4 regions of the Isoptericola sp. NPDC056618 genome follow, and region 4 is predicted to be linked to each of the others. Evidence: riboswitches for the same ligand, from Rfam matches in the RefSeq annotation. Region 4 holds a riboswitch; each other region holds the start of a gene.
The links. Region 4 has a riboswitch for S-adenosylmethionine ahead of ACFQ8T_RS02265 (methylenetetrahydrofolate reductase). Riboswitches for the same ligand answer to the same signal wherever they lie in the genome.

Region 1: another riboswitch for S-adenosylmethionine. It lies ahead of ACFQ8T_RS04635 (ABC transporter substrate-binding protein); the one in region 4 lies ahead of ACFQ8T_RS02265 (methylenetetrahydrofolate reductase).
Region 2: another riboswitch for S-adenosylmethionine. It lies ahead of ACFQ8T_RS04575 (LLM class flavin-dependent oxidoreductase); the one in region 4 lies ahead of ACFQ8T_RS02265 (methylenetetrahydrofolate reductase).
Region 3: another riboswitch for S-adenosylmethionine. It lies ahead of ACFQ8T_RS04690 (NADPH-dependent FMN reductase); the one in region 4 lies ahead of ACFQ8T_RS02265 (methylenetetrahydrofolate reductase).

Annotation. Positions count from the first base shown of each region.
Region 1 covers NZ_JBHTVZ010000002.1:339,534-343,172, reverse strand. Annotated here, with positions in the region: gene ACFQ8T_RS04635 (ABC transporter substrate-binding protein) at 1-1,188, opposite strand, end outside; SAM riboswitch class IV at 1,263-1,376, opposite strand; gene ACFQ8T_RS04630 (DUF4395 domain-containing protein) at 1,533-2,009, opposite strand; gene ACFQ8T_RS04625 (TlpA family protein disulfide reductase) at 2,041-2,475, opposite strand; gene ACFQ8T_RS04620 (LLM class flavin-dependent oxidoreductase) at 2,575-3,639, opposite strand, start outside.
Region 2 covers NZ_JBHTVZ010000002.1:328,580-332,218, forward strand. Annotated here, with positions in the region: gene ACFQ8T_RS04565 (MmcQ/YjbR family DNA-binding protein) at 1-111, opposite strand, end outside; gene ACFQ8T_RS04570 (GTP pyrophosphokinase family protein) at 118-846, opposite strand; SAM riboswitch class IV at 1,151-1,264, shown strand; gene ACFQ8T_RS04575 (LLM class flavin-dependent oxidoreductase) at 1,601-2,863, shown strand; gene ACFQ8T_RS04580 (DUF1684 domain-containing protein) at 2,958-3,639, shown strand, end outside.
Region 3 covers NZ_JBHTVZ010000002.1:352,275-355,913, reverse strand. Annotated here, with positions in the region: gene ACFQ8T_RS04705 (DNA polymerase IV) at 1-686, opposite strand, end outside; gene ACFQ8T_RS04700 (hypothetical protein) at 733-1,152, opposite strand; gene ACFQ8T_RS04695 (DoxX family protein) at 1,301-1,855, shown strand; SAM riboswitch class IV at 1,995-2,128, shown strand; gene ACFQ8T_RS04690 (NADPH-dependent FMN reductase) at 2,150-2,743, shown strand; gene ACFQ8T_RS04685 (flavin reductase family protein) at 2,740-3,306, shown strand; gene ACFQ8T_RS04680 (hypothetical protein) at 3,321-3,639, shown strand, end outside.
Region 4 covers NZ_JBHTVZ010000001.1:487,777-491,415, forward strand. Annotated here, with positions in the region: gene metE (5-methyltetrahydropteroyltriglutamate--homocysteine S-methyltransferase) at 1-852, opposite strand, end outside; gene ACFQ8T_RS02265 (methylenetetrahydrofolate reductase) at 881-1,927, opposite strand; SAM riboswitch class I at 1,933-2,039, opposite strand; gene ACFQ8T_RS02270 (NADP-dependent oxidoreductase) at 2,133-3,044, opposite strand; gene ACFQ8T_RS02275 (YbdD/YjiX family protein) at 3,086-3,340, opposite strand; gene ACFQ8T_RS02280 (carbon starvation CstA family protein) at 3,324-3,639, opposite strand, start outside.

The sequences.
Region 1 (3,639 bases), on a different contig from region 4:
GTCCTTCTCGCGGATGCCGTCGGCGCCCTCGGTCCAGCCGGCGTCGTCGAGGATCTTCTTCGCGCCCTCGGGGTCGTAGGCGAGCAGGTCGCCCGCGTCCTCGAACAGCGGCGTCGAGTGGGACAGCACGCCCGTGGCCGGCCGGTCCTGCGGGGTCAGCACCGTGTCGACGATCTGCTGCCGGTCGATCCCCTTGACGAGCGCGGTGCGCACGGCCTCGTCGGCGGCCAGCGGGCTGGACTCGTTCGGGAACAGGTTGAACACGACACCGGGGTTGGCGCGGTACTCCAGCCAGAAGCCGTTGCCGTCGAACTGCGGCAGGTCGACGGCGTTGAGCGCGGCGGTGGCGTCGATCTGGCCGGACTGCAGGGAGCCGGTGCGCACGCTCGCCTCGGGGATGACCTTGAAGGTCACGGTGTCCAGGTAGGCCTCGCCGGTGTGGTCGTTCGCCTCCGAGCCCCAGGAGTAGCCCTTGACCTTCTCCAGCACGATCTCCTGGTCCTGGGTGTACGACTTCACCGCGAACGGGCCGGAGCCCACGTACTTGCCGGCGCAGCGGTCCTCGGCCGAGAGCTTCGCCGAGTCGGGCGACAGCAGGCCGAGGGAGAAGGTCGACGTCGCCTGGAGGAACTGCGCGCTGGGCTCGTCGAAGTCGACGGTCACGGTGTGCTCGTCCACGACGGTGGTGCCCGCGTAGCCGACCAGGTACTGGGACCCGAGGGACGCGACCGCACCCAGGTCGACGATCGCGTCGAGGTTGGTCTTGACGGCCTCGGCGTCGATCGGGGTGCCGTCGGCGAACGTGGCGTCGTCGCGCAGGTGGAACGTGTAGCTGGAGGCGTCGCCGTTCACGTCCCAGCTCTCCGCGAGCCAGGGCAGGATCTCGCCGGACTCCGGGTCCTGCGCGGTGAGGGAGGCGACGGTCTGCCGGGCGGCCGCGATCGCGTCGTTGTTGCCGACCTGCTGCGGGTCGATGCAGTGCGAGTCCACCGTGATGGCGAACGTCAGGTCGCCGCCGGCGACGGGCTCGCCGTCGGCGGAGGCGCCGGTGCCCGCGGCGTCGGCGCCCGTGGAGCAGCCGCTCAGCAGGAGGCCGGCGGCCGAGACGGTCGCGGCGAGCCCGACGACGGTACGTCGCGGGGTGCGCCTGGGGTCCTGGGTGCGCGGTGCGCGCGGGGTGGTGGTCATCGCGTGGTGTTCCTCGTGGTCATGGCGGGTCGTCCCCGCGCCGGCACGGGCCGGGGCGCGGTCGTGGACGACCGGAGCCGTGCTTACCCCGCCGCGGGCGCGGCGGGGTCAGGTCGTTCCCGGAGCACCCCGTCACGTCGAAGGGTTGCTGGCCAGCGAGCCGGGCCTGGGTGCTGGCGCTCGTCACCTGGGCGGCAGGGAAGCCGCCGCGGCCGCACGAGTCAAGGGCTGGCCGGGCCGTCTCACATCACGGACGCGGACGGGCCCCTTCGGTGCCGCAGACGCCGAAGGCCCCGCCGTCGGTGACGGCGGGGCCTTCGCGGGTCGGGTGGTGGGCGGCGGCCTCAGCGGGCGGAGGGCCGCAGGCGCGCGCCGAGCAGGTAGAGCTCGCAGCCGAGGCACAGGCCGACGACGGCGTTGAGGCCGGCAGCGACGAACGCGATCCCCGCGGCCCACGGCACGGCGGCCAGCACGCCTGCGAGCCCGAGCACGACGCCGACGCCCGTGACGACGAGGCCGACGAGCTGGGCGAACCGCGGCGGGCGCGGGTCCTCGAGCTCGACGGGCGGGGCGAGCCGGGGGCGCACGAGGGTCTTGAACAGCCAGCCCTGCACGGTCCCCTGGGCTCCGCGCACGGTGCCCAGCAGGAAGCCTGCGGCCACGACGGCGAGCAGGACGAGTCCGGCCGTGCTCGCCCCGAGGAGGACGACGACGGCGAGCAGCAGCGCCGTGATGGCGGCGCCCACCCGCGGGCCGCGCGGGTCGATGCCGGCCGGGGCCCGCGTGACGGGGGCCTGGCCGGCGGGACGCTCGGAGGTCATGGGTTCTCCTCGGGGACGGGTCTCGACGGGCTCAGCCGACGGGGACGACGGCGGCCAGTGCCTGGCGCGCCTGCGCGGGCGACATGCCGCCGCTGCTGCGTGCGGCCTGCGCCCCGGTCGCGTCGAGCACCAGCACCGTCGGGGTGGTGAGGACGCCGAGCTCGCGCACGAGGTCGAGATGGTCGTCGACGTCGAGCTCGTGGTGCTCGACGCCGGCCTCGCGCTCGACGAGGCCCTTCAGCACGCGGGCCGTGGCGCGGCACGGGGCGCACACCTCGGCGGACAGCTGGACGAACGTCGCCCGCTCGCCCAGCCGGACCCCGCGGGCCGCCCAGTCCACGGCCGGGTCGTGCCGCGCGGGCGTGGTGCGGACGCGCCCCTGGCGGGACCTCCACACCGCGCCGAGGACGGCGGTCGCCAGGACGAGCACGACCAGGATCACCAGCTGGGTGGGCTGGACTGTCACGGTGGTGGCCTCCTCACGCGGTCGACGTCGCGGTCATTCTCCCCGCCGCCCACCATCCGGTCGACAGGATGACCGCATGCCGGACACCCCGTCGGACGGTCAGACGGTCAGCGCCGCGGCACGCGCGCCGCCGTGCACCGTGGGCGCCTGCGCCGCGGTGAAGCCGGCGGCCCGCCGCTCGTCGTCGGGCCCCCAGAGCGTCGTCGTGACCTCGGCGCGGACGACGGGCGCGACCTCGGCCGCGAACCGACGCAGCACGTCCTCCTGGCGGGACGGCTCCAGCAGGTGGTTCACCGAGACGGACTGCAGCACGTGCCCGAAGGAGCCGTGGTAGTCGAGGATCTTCTCGGCGACCCGCTCGGGCGAGCCGACCAGCGCCGGGCCGCGCTCGACGGCGTCCTCGATCGTCTCGAACGCCTGGGCCTTGCCGACGTGCGTCGCGGGGTCGTAGCCGCGCGCCCGCAGCCGCGCGACCTGCCCCTCGTACAGCGGCCGGTACTGCTCGATCGCCTGCTCCGTGGTGTCGGCGAGGAACAGGCCCCCGGAGCCGGCGCCGACGAACCCGTACGCCGGGTCGTGCCCGGCGGCCGCGTACCGCTCGCGGTACCGGTCGATCAGTCGCCCATAGCTCTCCCGCGGCTGCAGCGCGTTGGCGCTCACGATCGGGTCGCCCCACCGGGCGGCCAGGTCGACGGCGAACTCGCTCGTCGCGGACCCGTGCCAGATGCGGAAGGGCCCGGCGAAGGGTCGCGGCAGGGTGGTGGCGTGCTCCAGCCGGTGGCGGTGGCGACCGGACCAGGCGACGTCCTCCGACGACAGGAGCAGCCGCAGGAGCTCGTAGTTCTCCTCGAGGTACTCGTACTGCTTCGCGATGTCGAGGCCGAGCAGCGGGTACTGCAGCTCCTCGTTGCCCTTGCCGATGACGATCTCCAGCCGCCCGCGGGAGAGCTGGTCGACGGTCGCCAGGTCCTCCGCCACCCGGATCGGGTCGAGCAGGGACAGCACGGTCACGCCGGTCGACAGCAGGATGCGGCGGGTGCGGGCCGCCACCGCCCCGAGGATCACCGTGGGCGCGGAGGACAGCACGTCGCCGGCGTGCCGCTCCCCCACCGCGAACGAGTCGAACCCGAGCTCCTCCGCCAGCACGGCGTGCTCGACGACGCG
Region 2 (3,639 bases), on a different contig from region 4:
CGCCCGGACCTTGAACACGTCGTGCTCGGGCCCGAACGGCCAGGTGCGGGTGACGCCCGGCAGCGCGAGCGCGGTGGCGGCGGCGACGTCCTGGTGCTGCGTGGGGCCCACGCCGTGTCAGTCCTGTCGGGACGTGCGCAGCGCGTCGCCCTCGACCTCGGCGGCGCTCCAGAAGTTGCGGAGCATCTCCTCGGGGGTGAGCAGCGAGTCGCGGTGCTCGACCGGCTCCTCGGCGCCCGCGATCGCCTTCACCTCGTCGTGGATCCGCTCCATGGAGCTGTCGAGGGACGACGCGACGTCGGCGGCGAGCTTGAGCGAGTCCGTGAGGTGGCGCGGCACGTCGCGCGCGTACTTGTAGTAGATCTTGTGCTCCAGGCTCGCCCAGAAGTCCATGGCGATGGTGCGCAGCTGGATCTCCACGATGACGTGCTCGACCCGGTCGGACAGGTAGACCGGCACCTGCACGATGAGGTGCAGGGACTTGTAGCCGTTCGCCTTGGGGTGGGCGATGTAGTCGCGCTCCTCCAGGACCGTGAGGTCGGCCTGGTTCATGAGCATGTCCCGCACCTTGTAGATGTCGGAGACGAAGCTGCAGGTCACCCGCACGCCGGCGACGTCGAACATGTGCTCGCGCACGCCCTCGGGCGTCAGCGGGATGCCCTTGCGCCGGCACTTGGCGACGATCGACTCGAGCGACTTGAGGCGCGAGCTGACGTGCTCGACCGGGTTGTAGTTCTGCATGTGCCGGAACTCGTCGCGCAGGATCGAGATCTTGGTCATGACCTCGTCGATCCCGAACTTGTACGTCAGCACGAGCCGCCGCAGGCGGTCGACGAGAGCCCGGATCTCCGCGGCCTCGGGGGAGTGGTGCGGGGTCTCCGGTGCTGCGTCCTGGGAGGCGCCGTCCCGGTGCTCGTGCGGTGCGTCCTGCCGTGCGTCCTGCCGTGCGTCCTGCCCTGCGTCCTGGCTCACGGGCACCACGGTAGCCAGGTTTCCTGGCGCTCGAGAATCCGATAAAACCGGTCGGGACTGTTCGGTATTCGAGACGGTCGGGACGAACCGTTGACACCCCCCTTCCGGAGACCTACGTTCCTGCGCACCGGGTCGGACGACCGCGGCGCCCCAGGTGGTGCGGCCGGACGTCCCGGGTGGTCACGAGCTCCGACGCGAAGCCCCGGCTCGTCGGACGGCAACCCCCAGCGCGGGCGGGTGCCCCGGGTGAGGACCAGGCCGGCCGTCGCCGACGGCACGGCAACACGCGACCCCCGCCCCGGCGGGGAGCAGGAGAGGACGAGCATGCACCGCGACGCCACCACCGTGCGCCCCCTGTCGTCCCGGCACGTGCCGTCCGCCTCGCCGGTGACCTCGGCGTCCGCCCGGGCGTGGTGTCGACGCCGCTGATCGCGGCCTGATCGTCCGCCCCTCGCGGCGGACGACCCTCCTCGACGGCCCGGCACCTGCCGGGCCCCGGCCGCAGACGGCCCCGCCCGCCGGTCCCGGCGGGCCTTCCTCCCCGTGCCCTCCCGGCGGTGGCGCGCACCCGCAGGTCCACGACCCGCGCCCGAGTGCGTCCGTCCGCCGCGCCCTGATCGGAGCCGACGTGCCCTCCTCCCTGCCCTCGACGTCCACCCCCAGCACCCCGTCCGCTCTCGTCGTCGGCGTCGACCTCACGGCGGCCGGCGCCCGGCCCGGCGTGCACCGAGCGCGCGGCATCGTGCAGCCCCGGTCGTTCGACGCCGAGCGCTTCGTCCAGCTCGTGCGCACCGCCGACGGCGGCGGCCTCGACCTCGTCACCCTCGACGAGGGCTTCCTGCTGCACCCGGGCCGGCGGCAGGTGACCGGGCGGCTCGACGCGGCCGTGGCCGCCGCACGGGTGGCCCCCCACACGACGCGGGCCGGGCTGGTCGCCGCCGTCGACACCGCGCACGTGGACCCGGCGCACGTCGCCCAGGCCGTCGCCCGCGTCGACCAGGCGAGCTCCGGCCGTGCCGGGTGGCAGGTCGGGCTCCCCACCGGCGCCGTGGTGCAGGACGACGCGTGGGCGGAGCAGGCCCGCGGCGTCGCGGCACAGGTCGTGCGGCACTGGGACGGGCTCGCGACGGGGACCGGGCCGAACGCGGGTGACACCGCCGGCGCCGTCGCCGTCGACGACGAGGGGCGCTTCCGCGTGGACCACGACGGCATCCGCTTCGCCGTGCGCCGGCACCGGCCTGCCGAGAGCCGGGCCGCCGACGGGCCCCGGGGCGCCGGGACGCGGCAGGGCCGGCCGCCCGTCGTCGTCTCCGCCCGGAGCGAGGCCGCGCTCGACCTCGCCGCCCGGACGGCGGACGTCGTGCGCGTCGCGGCCACCGCGCCGGCCCGCGCCGTCCGGCTGCGCTCCCGGCTGCGCGACGCTGCCGAGGCCGCGGGCCGCGACCCCGACACGCTGCGCGTGCTCACCGAGGCGTACGTCGTGCTGGCCGAGGACCGCGCCAGCGCGCAGGCGCGGCTCGAGCTGGTCGAGGCCCTCGAGGGCCCGGAGATCTCCGGCGGGCTGCTCGTGGTGGCCGGCACCCCCGACGACCTCGCCGAGACGATCGTGGACTGGCGGGACGCCGGCGCGTCCGACGGGTTCCTGCTGCGGCCCTCGTCGCTCGGCCCGGACCTGGACGCCCTCGTCGACGGTGTGCTCCCGCGCCTCGTGCGCGACGGCGTGCGGGCGGTGGCGTCACCGGCGCCGCGCACGCTCCGCGCGACCCTCGGGCTGCCGGACGTGGGGCCTGCCGGCAGCGCCGGCAGCGCCGTCGTCGCCCCCGCGTCGGCGCACGCGCGGCCGCGCGCCCGGGCGGGCCGAACCGCCGACTCCCGGCTGGTGCGCGCGTGACCGCCCGCACCCACGCCCGCCACGTCGCCCCCGCCGCCCGCGTCGCCGACACCCGCCGCGACGCCGCACGCCCTCTTGTGACCGGAGGTCCCCGATGACCGTCACCGACGCACCGCGCGTCCGCCCCACCGACCCCGCAGGCGCCCCTGCCCACGCACCGGCCGCCGATCCTGTCGCCGGTCCTGCCGTGGCCCGGCGCGCGCGCCGGCGGGCCGACCGCGAGCGCGCGCTCGCCGCGCCCCACGGCTGGCTGAGCCTGGCGGGGTTCCACTGGCTGCCCTCGCGACCGGAGCCGCTGCCAGGCGTGCCCGGGCTGTGGCTCGCCGACGCCGCCGGCGCGCACCTGCGGCCGGGGGAGACCGGCGGTCCCCGGGTCCGGGGGCCGGAGGTAGTGGACGGCGCGTACGACGGCGACGTCCCCGAGGGGGGCAGCGTCGTCCTGGGGACGTTCCTGCCCTCCGGGCGCGAGCCCGTCGACGGCGCCGACCCGGACCACCAGCAGGCAGGGGAGACGGCCGCGGTGGCGATCGAGCTGGTGCGGCGCACCGGACGCCTCGCGATCAGGCTGCGCGACCCGCACGCCCGCACGCGCCTCGACTTCGCCGGGGTGCCCGTCTTCGACCACGACCTCTCGTGGGAGGTCGAGGCGCCCGTCCGCCTGTACGACGAACCCCGCGAGCTCGTGGTCGGGGCCGCCCGCCCCGGCCTGGTGCACCGGCTGCAGGCGGTCGGCGAGCTCGACCTGACGCGCGGCGACCGGACGGTCACGCTCGTCC
Region 3 (3,639 bases), on a different contig from region 4:
CCCAGCTCCCCGTACCAGGCGCCCATCCGCGGCCCGAGCTCGCCGACCAGGACCGCGTCGTCCGCCGCGGCGAGCTGCGCGACGGTGTCGATGCCGTGCGCCGCGAGCCGCCTCGACACCCGGGAGCCCACGCCCCACAGGTCGGCGGTCGGGCGCTCCCCCATCACCTCGAACCAGTTCTCCGCGGTGAGCCGGTAGACGCCCGCCGGCTTGCCGAACCCTGTCGCGATCTTCGCCCGGACCTTGGTGTCGCCGATCCCGACCGAGCAGCGCAGGTCGGTCGCGTCGAGAACCGCCCGCTGGACGGCGTGCGCGAACTCCTCCGGGGCCTCCCCGTCGTACCCGAGGAACGCCTCGTCCCAGCCGAGGACCTCGACCACCGTGCCCAGACGGCGCAGCGCCGCCATCACCTGCGCGGAGGCCGCCTCGTACACCGGGTGGTCGACCGGCAGGATCACCGCGTCCGGCACCTTGCGGGCCGCCACGCGCAGCGGCATCCCCGACCGGACGCCGTACGCCCGCGCCTCGTACGACGCGGTGGAGACCACCGCGCGCTCCGTCGGGTCGCCGCGTCCGCCGACGATCACGGGCCTGCCCGCGAGCTCCGGGCGCCGCAGCAGCTCGACCGCGGCCAGGAACTGGTCGAGGTCGACGTGCAGCACCCAGCGGAAGCGGCGCGCGCCCATGCCCCGAGTCTGCGTCACGTCACGGAGGTCCGCGCCGTGCAGGGACCTACGCGTGGCCCGCCGGCGGCACGACGAGGTCGCCCAGGTCGGGCGGCCGGTAGCCCGCCCCCTTGAGCACCTTGCCGTCCGACCGCCGCAGCACCCGGCCGTCGGCGTCCACCTTGCTCATGTTCGAGCGGTGGACCTCGACGAACACCGCCGGCAGGTCGATCCCCAGCGCGTCGGCCGCGCCGTAGGTGACGTAGAGGACGTCGGCCAGCTCCTTCGCCACGGCCCGGTACGCGGCAGTGACGTCGCCGCCCTCGTCCAGCGCCGTCGCGAGGTCCGCGAGCGCCTCCGCCGCCTCCCCGGACTCCTCCGCCAGCAGCGCCCGGCGGTGCTCCGCCAGACCGGGTCGGGCGGTCTCGACCTCGAGGTCGAACGCCGCGCGGAACTCGGCGACACGTCGCATCGGCTCGTGGTCCATGCCGGCACCGTAGGCGGTCCCCGGTGCGTCGTCGAGCGGGTGAGGACCGGGCGAAAACCGGGGGCGCGCGCATTCCCGGCGCCGTGGGCCGCTCTCTCCCAGGGCGACCACCCCCGGGTCGCACCTCCCCCTGGAAGAGAGCACCACCATGTCCGTCTCCACCCCGACCCACCGCACGACCGCCGGCACCCGCGCCCCGGGCGCCCCCGCCGCCCGTCGCCTCCCGAACGCCCTGGCCGAGCAGGTGGCGCTGCGGCTCGACGTCGCCGTGACCGCCCTCGCCCGGTTCCTCACCCGGTGGTCCGTCCCGGCCCTGCGGGTCGCGCTCGGGCTCGTGTTCCTCGGCTTCGGCGTCCTGAAGTTCTTCCCGGGCGCCAGCCCCGCCGAGGAGATCGCGGGCCGCACCGTCGAGACGCTCACGCTCGGGCTCGTCCCCGCCACGACCGCCGTCGTCCTGGTCGCCGTCATGGAGACCTTCATCGGGCTCACGCTGATCTCCGGCCGCCTGCTGCGGGTCGGGCTGGTCGCCCTCGCCGTGGCGATGGTCGGCATCCTGTCCCCCGTCGCGCTGTTCGGCGACGAGCTGTTCGGGCACGGCATGACCCTGCTGGGCCAGTACGTGCTCAAGGACGTCGTCCTGGTCGCGGGCGCCGCCGTCGTCGCGGCCGTCGCGCTCGGCGCGCGCCTGCGCCTCGAGGCCTGACGAGTCAGACGCCCTCGCACCACCCCGGAGCCTCCGGCCGTCCCCCGGCCGGAGGCTCCGGCGCGTCGGCGTGTCCGGATGGTGAGAAGTCTCCGGACGGCGCTGGCGCTCGCCGGATCGGCTGCTATACCTCCGCCCAGGTCACGAGCCCCAGCGCGAAGCCCCGGCTGGCTGGGCAGCAACCCCACGTCACGGCGGGGTGCTCCGGGAGATGACCTGGCCGCCGGCCGGTCCGCGCACGCGGGCCGAGACGCCGTGCGGCAAGCGTGATCGACGGACTGCGAGGGACGACCCATGACCGAGAACACCCGCCCCGCCACCCCCTCCGTGGTGGTGGTCTCCGGCAACCCGCGCGCGGGCTCGCGCACCCTGACCGCGGCGGAGACCGCCGCCCGCCGCGTCGCCGAGCTGCTCGGCGCCGCGGACGTGGCGACGATCGAGCTCGCGGCGTTCGCGGGCGAGATCCTCACGGCCGCGCACCCGGCCGCCGACGCGGCGAAGGAGCGCCTGGCGCGCGCCACGGTCGCCGTCGTCGCGACCCCCGTCTACAAGGCCTCCTACACGGGCCTGCTCAAGGCGTTCCTCGACCTCTACGGGCCCGACGGCCTGGCGGGCGTCGTCGTCGTGCCGCTCGTCGTGTCCGGCAACCCGGCGCACGCCCTCGCCGGCGAGGCGCACCTGCGGCCCGTGCTCGTGGAGCTGGGTGCGGTCGTGCCCACCCGCACCCTGACCCTCACCGAGGCCCAGCTGCCGGACCTCGGCGAGGCGCTGGACCCCTGGTTCGCCCGCTGGGCGACGCCGCTGCGCCGGGCCGCCGGCGTCCCCGCACCGCCGGCCGCCACGACCACCACCCCCACGACCACCGAGCTGACGGGAGCCGCCCTGTGACCACGGAGCACGCCCACCAGCGCACCGACCTGTCCGCGCTCTCGGGGATCGAGGAGCTCCTGGCCCAGCAGGACGAGCCCCAGCTGTCCCCTGACGAGTTCAAGACGGTGTTCCGCCAGCACCCGGCCGGCGTGGCCGTCGTCGCGCTCGAGCACGCGGGCCGCCCCGTCGGGTTCACGGCCACGTCCGTGATCTCCGTGTCCGCCGCACCGCCCCTGCTCGCGTTCTCGCTGGCGTCCACCTCGTCGTCCTGGCCCGCCGTCTCGACGGCCAGCACGCTCGCGATCAGCTTCCTCGCCGATCACCAGGACGACCTCTCCGCCCGGTTCGCCACCAGCGGCATCGACCGCTTCGCGGGGGGCGGCTGGACGGCACTTCCCTCGGGCGAGCCCGTCATCGACGGCGCCGTCTCCTGGGTGCGCGCCCGCGTGCTGCAGCGCACCCCGGTCGGCGACAGCTACCTGGTCTCGCTGCGCGCGCTGCAGTCCGGGTCGGACGGGACCTCACCCCTGGTCTACCTCGACCGCACCTACCACCGGCTCGGCGACGAGTCCGCGATCTGACGGGACCACGACACATGACCGACCTCACCACCCCCTTCGTCGTCGGGCTCGACGTCGACGGCGCGGGCGCCCACCCGGCGGCAGCCGCCGCGACAGGCCTCACGCCGGCCGAGACCGTCGGCGCGCCTCGCCTCGCCCGCAGCGTGCGGCGGGCCGAGAACGCCGGCGTCACCTTCGCGACGTTCGCCGACGCGCTGCTGCCCGCGGTCGCCGGGTCGCCCGGCTCGGCGCGGCTCGACGCCGTCACCCGCGCGGCGTTCGTGGCCCGCACCACCACCACGATCGGGCTGGTGCCCCAGGTCCCGGCCACCTACCCGGAGCCGTTCCACGTCG
Region 4 (3,639 bases):
GCCGAACGGCGCCGTCACGAGGATCGCGGGCCTCTCGCCCGCCGCGTCCTCAGAGGCGGTGTCGTCGGTGGCCGTCGCGAGGTCGGTCGCCAGGGTGCGGTACGCCGAGGCGATCGCCGCGTGCAGGCGCTCCGCGGGCACGTCGAGGGAGTCCGTGACGAGCGCGGGCTCGTCGAGCTGCACCCACGGCACGCCGACGGCGGCCAGCGCGCGCAGCAGGTCGGCGTACGCGGCGACGACGTCGTCGAGCCGGTCGAGCGGGTGGAACCCGTCGCCCGCCTCGTCGGCCGCCTTCGACAGGGCGAGGAACGTCACCGGGCCCACGAGCACCGGGCGCGTCGTGACGCCGGCCTCCTTGGCCTCGGCGTACTCGCGCACGATGCGGTGGTCGGCGAACGAGACCGGCGTCGTCTCGCTGATCTCCGGCACGAGGTAGTGGTAGTTCGTGTCGAACCACTTGGTCATCTCGAGCGGGGCGTCCTCGCCGCGGCCCCGGGCCACGGTGAAGTAGCCGTCGAGCTCGAGCGAGCCGTCCTCGTCGTCGAGCAGGTCGCGGAACCGCTCGGGAACGGCGCCCAGCAGCGCGACGACGTCGAGCACCTGGTCGTAGTAGGAGAACGACCCGGGCACGGAGCCGTCGTCGGGGTTCAGGCCGAGGTCGACGAGACGGCGGGCCGTCTCGCGGCGCAGCGTGCCGGCCGCGACCTCCAGGTCGACGGCGTCGGTGCGCCCGGCCCAGAACGACTCCACGGCCTTCTTGAGCTCGCGGCGGCGCCCGATGCGCGGGTAGCCGAGGATCGTGCCACCGGGAAATGCCGTGGCGGGGGTGGGGCTTGTCGGTGTGGTGGACATGAGCACTCCAGAGTTCGGGCTCCGCGCGTCAGACGGCGGGAGCCTGGGTCGGGATGCTCGGTACCCACGGCCTTCTGGCCAGGTCCGCGCCGTCCGACATGGCGTCGGCCGGCGCCGGTCCGCCGAGGTGGACACCCTCGAGCAGGTCCAGAGCGGGACGGTACTTGTTGAACGTGTACACGTGGATGCCGGGTGCGCCCGCGTCGAGCACGCGCTGTGCGAGCTCCACGGCGCGCGCGGTCCCGTAGGCGTGCTGGGCCTCCGGGTCCGGCAGGGCGTCGAGCGCGTCCAGCAGGTGCCGGGGCGCGCGGACGCCGGTGAGCTCCTCGACGCGACGGAGCCGGCGCGGCTCGGTCGTGGGCAGCTGCCCGGCGAGGATCGGGATCGTCACTCCGGCCGCGCGGGCCTCGGCGACGAAGTCGGTGTAGGAGCCGGCCTCGTAGAAGAGCTGCGTGATGGCGAAGCTCGCCCCCGCGTCCTGCTTCTCCTTGAGGCGCCGGACCTCCTGGGCCCGGGTGGTGCCCGCCTGCACGTTGCCGTCGACGAACGTCGCGACGGCGATCGTCATCGGGCGGGCGGCGCCGCGCAGCGCGGCCCCGGGGTCGGTCGCGCAGCGCCGGGCCTCGACCTCGCGCAGCAGGTGCACGAGCTCGATCGACGACGCGACGCCGTCGGCGGGCGGCGCCCAGTCCGGCTGGTCCTTCGGCGGGTCGCCCCGCAGGGCGAGGAACGCGCGGGTGCCGGCGTCGAGGAAGTCGTCGATGACGGCGGAGACGTCCTCCCGGTGCGCGCCCACGCAGGTCAGGTGGGCCACGGGCAGGACGGGCGTGCCCGCGAGCAGGGTGGACACGACCTGGCGTGCGGTCGCCCGGTCACCGCCGCCCGCGCCGTAGGTCACGGACACGAAGTCCGGGCGCGCGGCCACCAGCCGGCGCGCCGTCTCCCAGAACTTGGGGGCGGCGTCCGGCCGGCGCGGCGGCATGAGCTCGAACGAGACCGTCGGGCGTGCCGGCAGCGCCGGGTGAACTGCCGGCTGAGCTGCCGGGGTGGGCGAAAGGGATGCCTCTGCGACCATGCGTCACTCCATCGATCCTGGCGTGAGCACCTTCGTCCTCGGGAGGCTTCCGTCGGAGAACGGGTTGCTGCGGCGTCGTCGAGCCAGGACTCTCGGCCGCTCTGGATGGCTTGTCACGCGATCGTACGCAGCATCCGCGATACGGGCGAGGATGAGACCGCCTGCTGAGACGATCGCCGATGCGGATCGGGCGGGAACGCCCTGCTCAGGGCACCAGGACGACCTTGCCGCCCGCGCGCCCGCTCTCGACCAGCTCGTGCGCCCGCGGGGCGTCGGCCAGGGGCAGCACGGCGCCGACGGTGGTCGCCAGCTCGCCGCGGGCCAGGGCGTCGACGGCCTCGGCGAGCTCGCCGGCGTCGCGCTCGGACCGCCAGCTGGCCTGGACCCCGAGGTCCGCCGCGGCGTCGTCGGCGATGGTGACGATCCGGTCCGTGCCGCCGCGCAGCGCGATCGAGTCGGGGAGCACGCCCGCGCCGGTGGTGTCGAGGACGGCGTCCACGCCGTCGGGGGCGAGGGCGCGCACCCGTTCCACGAGCCCGGCGCCGTAGGTGGTGGGCGTCGCGCCGAGCGCGGCGACCCTGTCCTGGTTCCGCGGCGACGCCGTGCCGATCACGCGGGCGCCGCGGCGGACGGCGAGCTGGACGACCAGCGCGCCCACCGACCCGGACGCCCCGTGCACGAGCAGCGTCTCGCCCGGCCGGACGTCGAGGAGGCGCAGCACGCGGGTCGCGGTCTCGGCCGCGACGGGGACCGTGACGGCGTCGGTCGCGGCGAGCCCGTCGGGCACGCGCGCGAAGACCGACGTGAGGGCGAGCTCCGCGTACCCGCCGCCGACGGCGAACCCGACCACGCGGTCGCCGGGCGCGACGCCGGTCAGGCCCTCCCCGGCGGGTGGGCCGACCTGGTCGACGACCCCCGCCACCTCCAGGCCCGGCACGACGGGCGACGTCGGCGGCGGGCCGCCGGTCGTGCCGGCGCGGGACTTCACGTCCCAGCCGTTGACGGCCGCGGCCTCGACGCGCACGCGCACCTGGCCGGGCCCGGCCTGAGGGTCGGGGGCGTCGGCGAGATGCAGCACCTCGGGGCCGCCGTGGGATTCGAACACGATCGCGCGCACGCGCCCATCCTGGCGCGGCGGGCGCCGTCGCGCCCGCCCGCTCAGCAGCAGCGCGAGCCGGGGTTGCGGTCCTGGGCCGCGTAGTGCTCGCGCCAGAACTCGCGCTCGCCCATCGGCTCCCGGTCGGGGTGGGCCGCCCGCTCGTGCGCCACGTACGTCGCGTAGGCGCCCTCGCCCATCACCTGCCGCACGTACCAGCGCAGGTTCGTCCACCCCGCCGACGCCGCCCGGGCCAGTGCCCGGGCGGCGTCGCGCGCGGTGGCGCCGACGGTGCGGGCGTCAGTGGTGCCCGGCACCGCTGGTCTCCCGCAGTCCGGCGTCGACCCACTCCTTCTCGATCCGCTTCTCCTCGGCCGTCGCGAAGAGGTTCGCCGGGGCGAACCGCCGGGACGCGACGGGCGCGTCCTCGTGGTTCTCGCCGCCGCCGTCGCGGAACGCCTTGATCGTCACGACCACCGACGCGAGGATCACGACGATCGACAGCACCACGAACACGATCGACAGGGTGCCCTGCACGAAGGTGTTGCGGACCACGGCCTCCATCGCCGCGACGTCGGGGGCGGTGCCGAACGACGTCTCCCCGGCGGCGAGCGCG